DNA from 3 places in the Streptococcus sp. sy018 genome. Region 3 is predicted to be linked to each of the others. Evidence: predicted binding sites of a transcription regulator. Region 3 holds the regulator's gene; each other region holds the start of a gene.
The links. The regulator Rex, encoded in region 3, represses fermentation and respiration genes when NADH is low (regulators of the CRP and FNR family bind a similar motif). The targets are predictions, from matches to a motif close to TTGTGAANTANTTCACAA.
Positions count from the first base shown of each region.

Region 1 (3,285 bases), on a different contig from region 3:
TTTACGAGCAGTTAAAAATCGTTTTGGTTCGACAAATGAGATTGGAATTTTTGAAATGCAATCAAATGGCTTGGTTGAGGTGTTAAATCCAAGTCAAGTGTTTTTGGAAGAGCGTTTGGACGGAGCAACTGGTTCAGCCATTGTTGTGACCATGGAGGGTACTCGTCCTATTTTGGCTGAGGTTCAAGCCTTGGTAACACCGACCGTTTTTGGCAATGCCAAGCGAACCACGACTGGTTTGGATTTCAATCGTGTGAGTTTAATTATGGCAGTTTTGGAAAAACGTTGTGGCTTGTTACTACAAAATCAAGATGCCTACCTTAAATCAGCAGGTGGTGTCAAACTAGATGAACCAGCCATTGACCTAGCTGTTGCAGTAGCGATTGCTTCGAGTTATAAGGAACAACCAACTAATCCTCAAGAAGCTTTTATTGGAGAAATTGGTCTGACAGGTGAGATTCGTCGAGTGACACGTATCGAACAACGTATCAATGAAGCAGCTAAACTGGGTTTTACAAAGATTTATGCTCCGAAAAATTCCTTAACAGGTATTGAGATTCCCAAAGGGATTCAAGTGATTGGAGTGGCAAGAGTCAAGGATGTTTTGACCCAAGTATTTAATTAAAAAAATCTGTTGGTATTTTCCAACAGATTTTTTTTGTTAATCCACATAGATTTCTGATGAGTTATTAAGCCAGCTATAAAGTAAGCCAATAATGAGACCACCACCGATATAGTTACCTAGTCCAGCAAAGAAAAGATTGGAAAGGACACTAGCAACGGTCATGCCTTCAACAGGTCCACCGTTGGCAAAGAAGGCTAGTGGGAAAGAAACGAAGTTGGCGATAACGTGTTCAAAACCAAGAAAGGCAAAGATGTAAATGATAAAAATCATTGAAAAGACCTTGCCAATATCATCTTTCATTCGTAGGGCAACAAAAACGGCAGTATTAACAACGATATTTGCAAAAATTCCTTCAATCAATTGGGTCATCGGAGATTTAGCTAGTTTAGCACTAACAGCTTCAAAGAGATAGTTGTCAGGAGTAAGGTGGTTAAACGGTGTTGTTTTTGACATGAGCCAAGAAAACAAAAGAGCCCCAACTAAGTTAAAGAAGATACAGGTTACAAGGATTTTCCCTGCTGTTAAAAGACGTAATTTTTTATTGTAAACAGCACTGGTCATATACATCATGTTAGAAGTACCCAACTCAGCATTCATATAGACAATCATAACGAGTGACCAGCTAAACATAAAGGCAAAAAGGAATTTACCAGAATGTGGCACGAGATTATCGCTATATGAGGCGATATAAAAGGCAACAGCTGTTCCCAAGGTTAAAAACATGGTTGCTAGCATAGACCTCACAGCATATTTGAGGTAGTTATGGCGTGACAGGTCGTCTTTTTTTTCGATACTCTTAGCGAGGTTGTTAATCAATTCACTGTTATAACCAGTGTAGTTGTTTTTCATCTCTATTCTCCTATTTTATTTTGATAAAGCATAGCTATTATAACATATTTGCTAAGGAGAAAAAGATGATTTAGTAAAAAACTTCACATTTTTATAAAGTTAACGTTTTCATAGAAAAAATGAAAAAGTCTCAATTAAAGAGGGATTAGAAAGGTTTGTTTTTCGTCATTTATGATATAATGAAATGGATTGAACTATTAGAGGTCTTAGACCCTCAATAACAGGAGAGTAAAATGTCAAAACCAATTCGTGTGCGTTATGCACCAAGTCCAACGGGTTTGCTTCATATTGGTAATGCCCGTACTGCTTTGTTTAATTATCTCTATGCCCGTCATCATGGTGGTCAATTTATCATTCGTATTGAAGACACAGATCGTAAACGTCATGTTGAAGATGGTGAACGCTCGCAGCTAGAAAATCTACGCTGGTTAGGGATTGATTGGGATGAAAGCCCAGAAACTCATGAACAGTACCGTCAATCAGAACGTCTAGCAATCTATCAGCAATATGTAGATGAGCTTTTAGAAAAGGGATTGGCTTACAAATCTTATGTGACTGAAGAAGAACTGGCTGCTGAGCGTGAGCGTCAAGAGGCCGCTGGAGAAACCCCGCGTTACGTCAATGAGTTTTTAGGCATGACGGAAACGGAAAAAGCAGCCTACATTGCTGAACGTGAAGCTAAGGGAATTATCCCAACCGTTCGTTTGGCTGTCAATGAATCTGGTATTTATAAATGGACAGATATGGTCAAGGGTGAAATTGAGTTTGAAGGTGGCAACATCGGTGGCGATTGGGTGATTCAGAAAAAAGATGGCTACCCAACTTATAATTTTGCCGTGGTTGTTGATGATCATCTGATGGCAATTTCTCATGTTATCCGAGGAGATGACCATATCGCTAATACACCTAAGCAGTTGATGATTTATGAGGCTTTGGGTTGGGAAGCTCCAGAATTTGGGCACATGACCTTGATTATCAACTCTGAAACCGGTAAAAAATTGTCAAAACGTGATACCAATACCCTACAGTTTATTGAGGACTATCGTAAGAAAGGGTATCTGCCTGAAGCAGTCTTTAACTTTATCTCGCTATTAGGTTGGAACCCAGGTGGTGAAGAAGAAATCTTCTCTCGTCAAGAGTTGATTGAGCTATTTGATGAAAATCGTTTGAGCAAGTCACCAGCAGCTTTTGATCAGAAAAAAATGGATTGGATGAGCAATGACTACATCAAAAAAGCTGATTCAGCTAAGATTTTTGATATGGCTAAGCCTTATCTTGAAGAGGCAGGTCGTTTGACAGACAAAGCAGTTGATATGGTGGCTCTTTATCAACCACAATTAAATTCTGTTGATGAAATTGTAGGCTTGACGGATCTTTTCTTTACAGATTTCCCAAGTCTATCGGAGGAAGCAAAAGAGATGATGGCGGCTGAAACAGTTCCAACAGTTCTAACTAGCTTTAAGGAAAAATTGAGTCAGCTGACGTCAGAAGAATTTTTGGCAGAAAATATTGCCCCACAAATCAAGGCGGTTCAAAAAGAAACAGGAATCAAAGGGAAAAATCTCTTCATGCCAATTCGTATTGCCGTATCAGGTGAAATGCACGGACCAGATTTACCAAATACGATCTATTTGTTGGGTCAAGAGAAATCAATCCAACACCTAGAACAAATGCTAGCAAAAATTAGCTAGTTTTAGAGGCACTTCCAAAGGAAGTGTCCTTTTTTGACGCATAATCTGACTTGCGAAAAAGGATAAGTCATGGTAAAATGTAGGTTACGGAGGCGTTATGGCACAAAAAAAAGCGAGTTT
Region 1 is NZ_VOHN01000002.1:168,338-171,622, reverse strand. Features, by position in the region: gene radA (DNA repair protein RadA) at 1-625, shown strand, start outside; gene FRX52_RS03200 (formate/nitrite transporter family protein) at 662-1,474, opposite strand; gene gltX (glutamate--tRNA ligase) at 1,708-3,165, shown strand; gene rpmG (50S ribosomal protein L33) at 3,263-3,285, shown strand, end outside.
Region 1: the regulator Rex is predicted to act here: its motif matches at 1,546-1,563, upstream of FRX52_RS03200 (formate/nitrite transporter family protein).

Region 2 (3,285 bases), on a different contig from region 3:
CTGCAGAAACTGGACTTTACACACAAAATGTTGGAACAATTGCACCAGATTCTAACTTTGTCGGCTACACCTCACAATACTCAATGGCTGTTTGGACGGGTTATAAAAACCGTCTAACCCCACTTTATGGTAATGGGCTAAAAATCTCTGCTCAAATCTATCGAACAGTCATGTATTATCTCACTGGTGGTTATAGTGATGATTGGGAAATGCCTGAAGGACTATATCGTAGCAATGGTATGCTTTATTTAGATGGTTATAGTACTAATAATAGAGATTATTATTCTAACTCACGGGCAACTAATAATCGTAGCAATCACACAACAAATTCTACAACTGTCACTACTAACGAAATCAGCAGTAGTAGTCAGAATGAAACAAGTAGCTCTTCAAAAGAAAGTAGCTCAACTTCTTCTAGTAGAGCCTCAGAAACAGATACCGAAACCGAAGATGAACTTGAAGCCGTTGCATCGACATCAATTGCTTCAAGTAATGCAACAACTAGAGAGAACACTTCTAGTTCAGCAACAGAAACTGTTCCATTCTATGAAGAGGAAATTGAAGAATAAAGAAAATCCCTCAGATGAGGGATTTTTTCTTTGGTCAACTGTAACTAAGCTGGTGTAATATCATTTTCAATGATAACTTTAAGTGCTTCGTTTTTACCAGCATTCTTAAAGACTTCATAGGCTTTTTCAATTTCAGATAGTTTGAAGTGGTGCGTTACTAACTGGCCTGCATCAATTTTTCCTGACTTCACAACGTTAAGCAACATTTCAGTGGTATTAGCATTAACCAAACCAGTTGATAAAGTCACATTCTTAATCCATAAATCTTGTAAAGCAAAGTCAACTGGCTTACCATGAACACCCAAGTTGGCAATGTGACCACCGATAGCCACAACATTTTGACAAACATCAAAGGTTTCTGGATAACCAACACACTCCATACTAACATCAACACCACGACCATCTGTCAACTCATCAATCTTAGCCTTGATTTCTTCCACATCAGATGAACAAATCGTATGTGTTGCACCAAATTTCTTAGCGGCTTCAAGACGAGATTCAGACAAATCAACCATAATAATCTTAGCTGGAGAATAGAATTGAACTGTCAACAAGGCTGCTAAACCAACTGGACCTGCACCGACGATACACACGCTATCTCCTGGTTTAACATGAGATGGTTGAACACCAATTTCATAGGAAGTTGGGAAAATATCAGACAACATCACAAGAGCATCATCTTCTACTGTCTTAGGTGCGTGATAAAGACTACCATCTGCATGAGGAATATGAACATACTCAGACTGTGTACCATTGATGAGATGTCCTAAAATCCATCCACCACTTTCACAGTGAGACGGCAATTGACGCTTACAATAGTAGCAAGTGTTACAAGAAGTGATACAAGAAACAATAACTTTATCACCAACCTTGAAATTGCTAACTGCCTCTCCGACTTCTTCTACGATTCCAATTCCCTCATGACCCAAGATTGTTCCTGGTTTACAAGCTGGTACATCTCCACCTAAAATATGAAGATCCGTTCCACAAATCGTGGTTTTCACAATTCGTACAATAGCATCAGTTGGATTAACAATCGTTGGTTTAGGTTGTTCAACTAATTCTAATTGACCTTTATTGACATAAGTTGCTGCTTTCATAGTAAGCCTCCTCTATAGTTTGTTATCTTTTTAACAATCTTATTATAGCATTTTTGGAAAGCGTTTGCAATAGTTTTTTGTATTTTCTTCAAAAAAAATTCTACTAAACCAGTTAGTAGAATTTACTTTATTTCCAAAAATCATCAAAAATCGTAATCGGCAGGTGACGTTTATGGGCTGTTTTTTGCCACCAATTTTCAATGATCTCTTGGGCTTGGGATGTAATTTTTTTCCCTTCCAAGTAATCATCGATATTGTTATAGGTCACTCCTAAAGCCACTTCATCTGCCAAGCCTGGTTTATCTTCTTCCAAATCAGCAATAGGAATCTTGTTGTAAAGACTTGCTTCTGCTCCTAACTCTTTCAAGAGAGCTTTTCCTTGACGTTTGTTTAGGCGAAATAGGGGCAAGATGTCTGCACCACCATCACCAAATTTGGTAAAGAAACCAGTAATATTTTCTGCAGCATGATCAGTCCCAATAACAGCTCCTTGATATTGGCCTGCAATGGCATACTGGGTAATCATACGCTGACGAGCCTTGATATTTCCCTTATTAAAATCAGAAATGCTCACACCTGCCCTAGCTAGTTCTGCCACTTGGCCATCAACTGCCTCTTTAATGTTGACTGTCAGCAGTTGGTCTGGTTGAATAAAATCCAAAGCTTTTTGGGCATCTGCTTCGTCAGCCTGTACCCCATAAGGCAGACGAACTGCAATAAATTGATAACTGTCATCTTTGGTTTCAGCTCGCATTTCTGCCATGGTTAGCTGGGCGAGTCGGCCAGCCAAGGTTGAATCTTGACCACCAGAAATGCCCAAAACAAAGGTTTTCAAGAAGGGGTGTTTATATAGATAACTTTTGAGAAAATCAATAGATTTTCTAATTTCTTCTTTGGGGTCAATTTGCGCTTTTACGCCTAAGGCTTTAACGATTTCTCTTTGTAGTGACATCAGACCTCCACTCCTCTACTCAATGCTTCCTTACGCACTCGGTCAATCAGATCCATCTTATTCTTCCACACATCGCCTGCCAAGTCCACTGGATACTCCTGTGGATTAAGTACACGTTTGTATTCGTCCCATAAGGCATCGAGTTCTTTCTTGGCATAGGCCTTAATTTCGGTCAAACTTGGCAAGTCATAGACCAATTTTCCTTGGTCATAAATATCAACTAAGAGTGGCACAGCATCAAAGTCCTTGACCCACTTGTCAATATAGGTATAGGTTGGGTGGAACATGTGGATTTCGTCTAATTGGTTAACATCAACATCAGAAAAAGTTAAATAGTCACCCTCTGACTTGCCTTTTGCACGACTGGTAATTCGCCAAACTTGTTTTTTACCAGGGGTAGAAACTTTTTCAGCGTTATTAGACAACTTAATGGTGTCTTGCATTTGCCCCTTGTCATCTTCGATGGACACAATCTTATAAACGGCTCCCAAGGCGGGTTGATCATAGGCTGTAATGAGCTTTGTTCCCACACCCCAAACATCAATCTTAGCTTTTTGCATTTTAAGGTTGAGAATGGTATTTTCATCTAAATCATTAGACGCATAAATCTTAGCATCAGGATAGCCGGCATCATCTAGTTGCTTTCTGACTTTCTTAGACAAAT
Region 2 is NZ_VOHN01000004.1:43,627-46,911, reverse strand. Features, by position in the region: gene pbp1a (penicillin-binding protein PBP1A) at 1-569, shown strand, start outside; gene FRX52_RS04400 (zinc-dependent alcohol dehydrogenase family protein) at 614-1,669, opposite strand; gene nadE (ammonia-dependent NAD(+) synthetase) at 1,797-2,621, opposite strand; gene FRX52_RS04390 (nicotinate phosphoribosyltransferase) at 2,621-3,285, opposite strand, start outside.
Region 2: the regulator Rex is predicted to act here: its motif matches at 1,689-1,706, upstream of FRX52_RS04400 (zinc-dependent alcohol dehydrogenase family protein).

Region 3 (3,285 bases):
TGGGTTCTATTATCCATTACTGTAGGTGGAGCCTTGGGTGGTATTCTAGGTATGCTTTTAGCAGTACCTCTAGCTGCAACCTTTTATCAGTTAATCAAAGATCAGGTGGTTAACATTCAAGCTAGAAAAAATAGATGATATTTTTAAAAAGCGAGCGTCCAAAAAAGGAAGCTCGCTTTTTCTTACGAATAATAAGATAGGAGGTAGATAAGTGATGTATGAGATTAAGTTGAGAAAAGATGTTTTTTTGCCCCGTGAGCGTCTATTAAACGACGGAGCAGCTCAACTAAGTAATCAAGAACTATTGGCTATTTTATTACGTACAGGTACAAAACAATCATCGGTTATTGAGATAGCTACAAAAATAATCAATAATCTTAATAATTTAGCTGAATTCAAAGAATTATCTATTCAAGAATTGCAGCAAGTGTCAGGAATTGGGCAAGTTAAGGCGATTGAATTGAAGGCAATGATTGAGTTAGGTAAGCGTATCACTCAAGCAGAATACTTAAAAGAACATCAGATTTTAAGCAGTGAGCGTATTGCTAAAAAAATGATGTTGGAATTTGGCGATAAAAAACAAGAGCACCTAGTGGCACTCTATTTAGATACACAAAATCGTGTGATTCAGCAAAAAGTCGTTTTTATAGGAGGAGTGAGACGCTCGATTGCAGAATCAAGAGAAATTCTTCACTATGCTTGTCGAACAATGGCGACCTCCCTTATTATCGTTCATAATCATCCGTCAGGTGTTCCACAACCAAGTGAGAGTGATATTAGTTTTACAGAAAAACTTCATCGTTCCTGTCAAGATTTGGGAATTATTCTACTCGATCACATTATTGTTGGGCAACGTCGTTACTACAGTTTTCGTGAAAAGGACCGAATACTTACAAACGGTTAACAACATAATCAAAAAGGGCTAAGTCTTCTGGGCGACTTTTATGAAGCAATTCTGGATGCCATTGAACTCCCAAAAAATTACAATCAGTCGCAAGAACTGCTTCAATGGTACCATCCTTAGGATCACGAGCAATGACTTTTAGATTTGGTGCTAATTCTTTAATACTTTGATGGTGAAAAGAATTGATACTAGCTGTTTTTCCATAGATCTCTGCTAGAATACTATCTGAATCGACTTGCATATCTTGAGAAAGGTAGTCAGAAGGATGATCTTGCCAATGATTTTCAATCGTTTGATTCAAGTTGCCTCCAAGAGCAACATTCATCAACTGAGTTCCTCGGCAAACTGAAAAAATTGGTTTTTTTTGAGCTAAGGCTTCCTTAATCAAGGCTAATTCAAATTCGTCACGTTCTCGTAAAAAATCGCAATCATCTGTTTGAATGGTCTCTCCATAAAATTCTGGAAGAACATTTTGACCGCCAGTTAAGATAAGTTTATCAATTAGATTGATATAAGTGGCAGCATATTCTGGTTTACTAATGGGTAGAATAAGAGGGAGGCCGCCAACTCTTTTCACCCCCTCAACAAATCCAGTTGCCGTATAAGAAATATTGACACCGTCAGGGGTCATTTGATCTAGTGTCGTGCGTTGATTACCAGTGATTCCAATAATAGGTTGCTTATTGTTTATTGTCATTGTCATCTTGATTCATAAAGTAAAGAAGAGTCTGTAATTCACTTGTCAAATCGACATATTGAACAAAGACATCTTTAGGGAGGTTAAGGTTTATTGGTGAAAAACTTAAAATGCCTTTTATTCCAGCTTCAACTAAGAGATCAGCAACTTCCTGAGCTTTAACACTAGGAACAGTTAGAATGGCTGTATGACTGGCTAAATGCTCAAGTTTTTCCTTAATACTAGCAATATCATAAATAGGGATATTATCAGGGGTAGTCTGACCAATCAATTCATGTTCAGCAGTGTCAAAGGCTGCAACAATTTGCATCTTATTGCGTTCATGAAAACGGTAATGAAGAAGGGCTCGTCCGAGGTTTCCAACGCCAATTAGGACAACATTGGTGATAGAGTGGTCGTTGAGAATATCAGCAAAGAAGTTCATTAGTTTTTTGACGTCATAGCCAAAGCCACGTCGCCCTAATTCTCCAAAATAAGAAAAATCACGACGAACGGTTGCCGAATCAATGCCAATAGCATCAGCAATTTGACGAGAGTTAACTTTTTCAATATTTTCTGCATTAAGTCGTTTGAAGATACGATAGTAAAGAGATAAACGACGAGCAGTAGCATTTGGGATGCTTTTATCAATAGTCATAAATGTCATACGCTTTCTTTGAAATGTAATTTAGTTTAGATTCTATTTTAATGAAAGTTTGTGAATTTTTCAATAAAATAGCTTTGAGTTTAATAAAAAGCGCCGAAACGCTCTTTTAGACTGTGAATTTATCAAAAATCCCACGTTCTACCAAGCTATTCATGAGAAAGTAGAACTTATCTTGAAAAATTTTATGTTGTTCTGACTTGAAAATATTAACAGAACGAAGACCAGATTGATCTGTAATAGTCAATTTGAAACCTGTTAATTCTTTGTTGACGATGATTTTTAGTGGGAAACCTTGATTAGAATTGGGGATTTCTTCTAACAATCGAGTCAGTTCGTAGTGACCAATTTTATTTTCAAAAAAAGTGGTGTCACGCAGGGTGTATTTTTTTATTTTAGGGCTGATTGCATAACGGTATTGACAATCAGGTAGATGAATTTCTTGTTTAAATGCCATACTAATGTTTTATCACTTTCTTTAAGATTTGAGCTAAAGCAAGGACTTCAGCAAGGGTATTATATTCAGAGAAACTAATTCTAATCACTTCTTTGAGACGTGGAGAAGTCTTGCCGTAATAACTAGCTAAGACATGGCTTGGTTCGATATTACCAGTGGTACAGGCTGAACCTGCTGAAAGCGAGAAACCAGCCAAGTCGAGTTGAGTTAATAAGAGAGCATTATTCGTTTCTGGAAAACCTAAGCTAAGGACGTAAGGAAGGCTATTTGCCCCTTGATTAAGATAATAATTAACACCTAGTTGATCTAGTTGTTTCAAGAAACTAGCTTTCAATCCATAGATTTGTGCTAAGTTTTCCTTTTCTTTTGCTAAACAGTCCAATAAAGCAGTGGTCATACCTGCAATGCCTATTAGATTTTCGGTGCTTGCACGTCTATTGTTTTCTTGTTGTCCACCATGTAAAAGTGGAGTTAGTTTAAGGGTATTGTGATAGAGAAAACCACACCCTTTAGGCCCGTGAAATTTATGAGCTGACGCAGACAATAAATCAATATGTAGCTCCTGAGGATGAACGGATAATTTA
Region 3 is NZ_VOHN01000001.1:433,751-437,035, reverse strand. Features, by position in the region: gene FRX52_RS02130 (AI-2E family transporter) at 1-138, shown strand, start outside; gene radC (DNA repair protein RadC) at 215-904, shown strand; gene FRX52_RS02120 (gamma-glutamyl-gamma-aminobutyrate hydrolase family protein) at 891-1,601, opposite strand; gene FRX52_RS02115 (redox-sensing transcriptional repressor Rex) at 1,585-2,238, opposite strand; gene FRX52_RS02110 (DUF1831 domain-containing protein) at 2,354-2,701, opposite strand; gene FRX52_RS02105 (cysteine desulfurase family protein) at 2,703-3,285, opposite strand, start outside.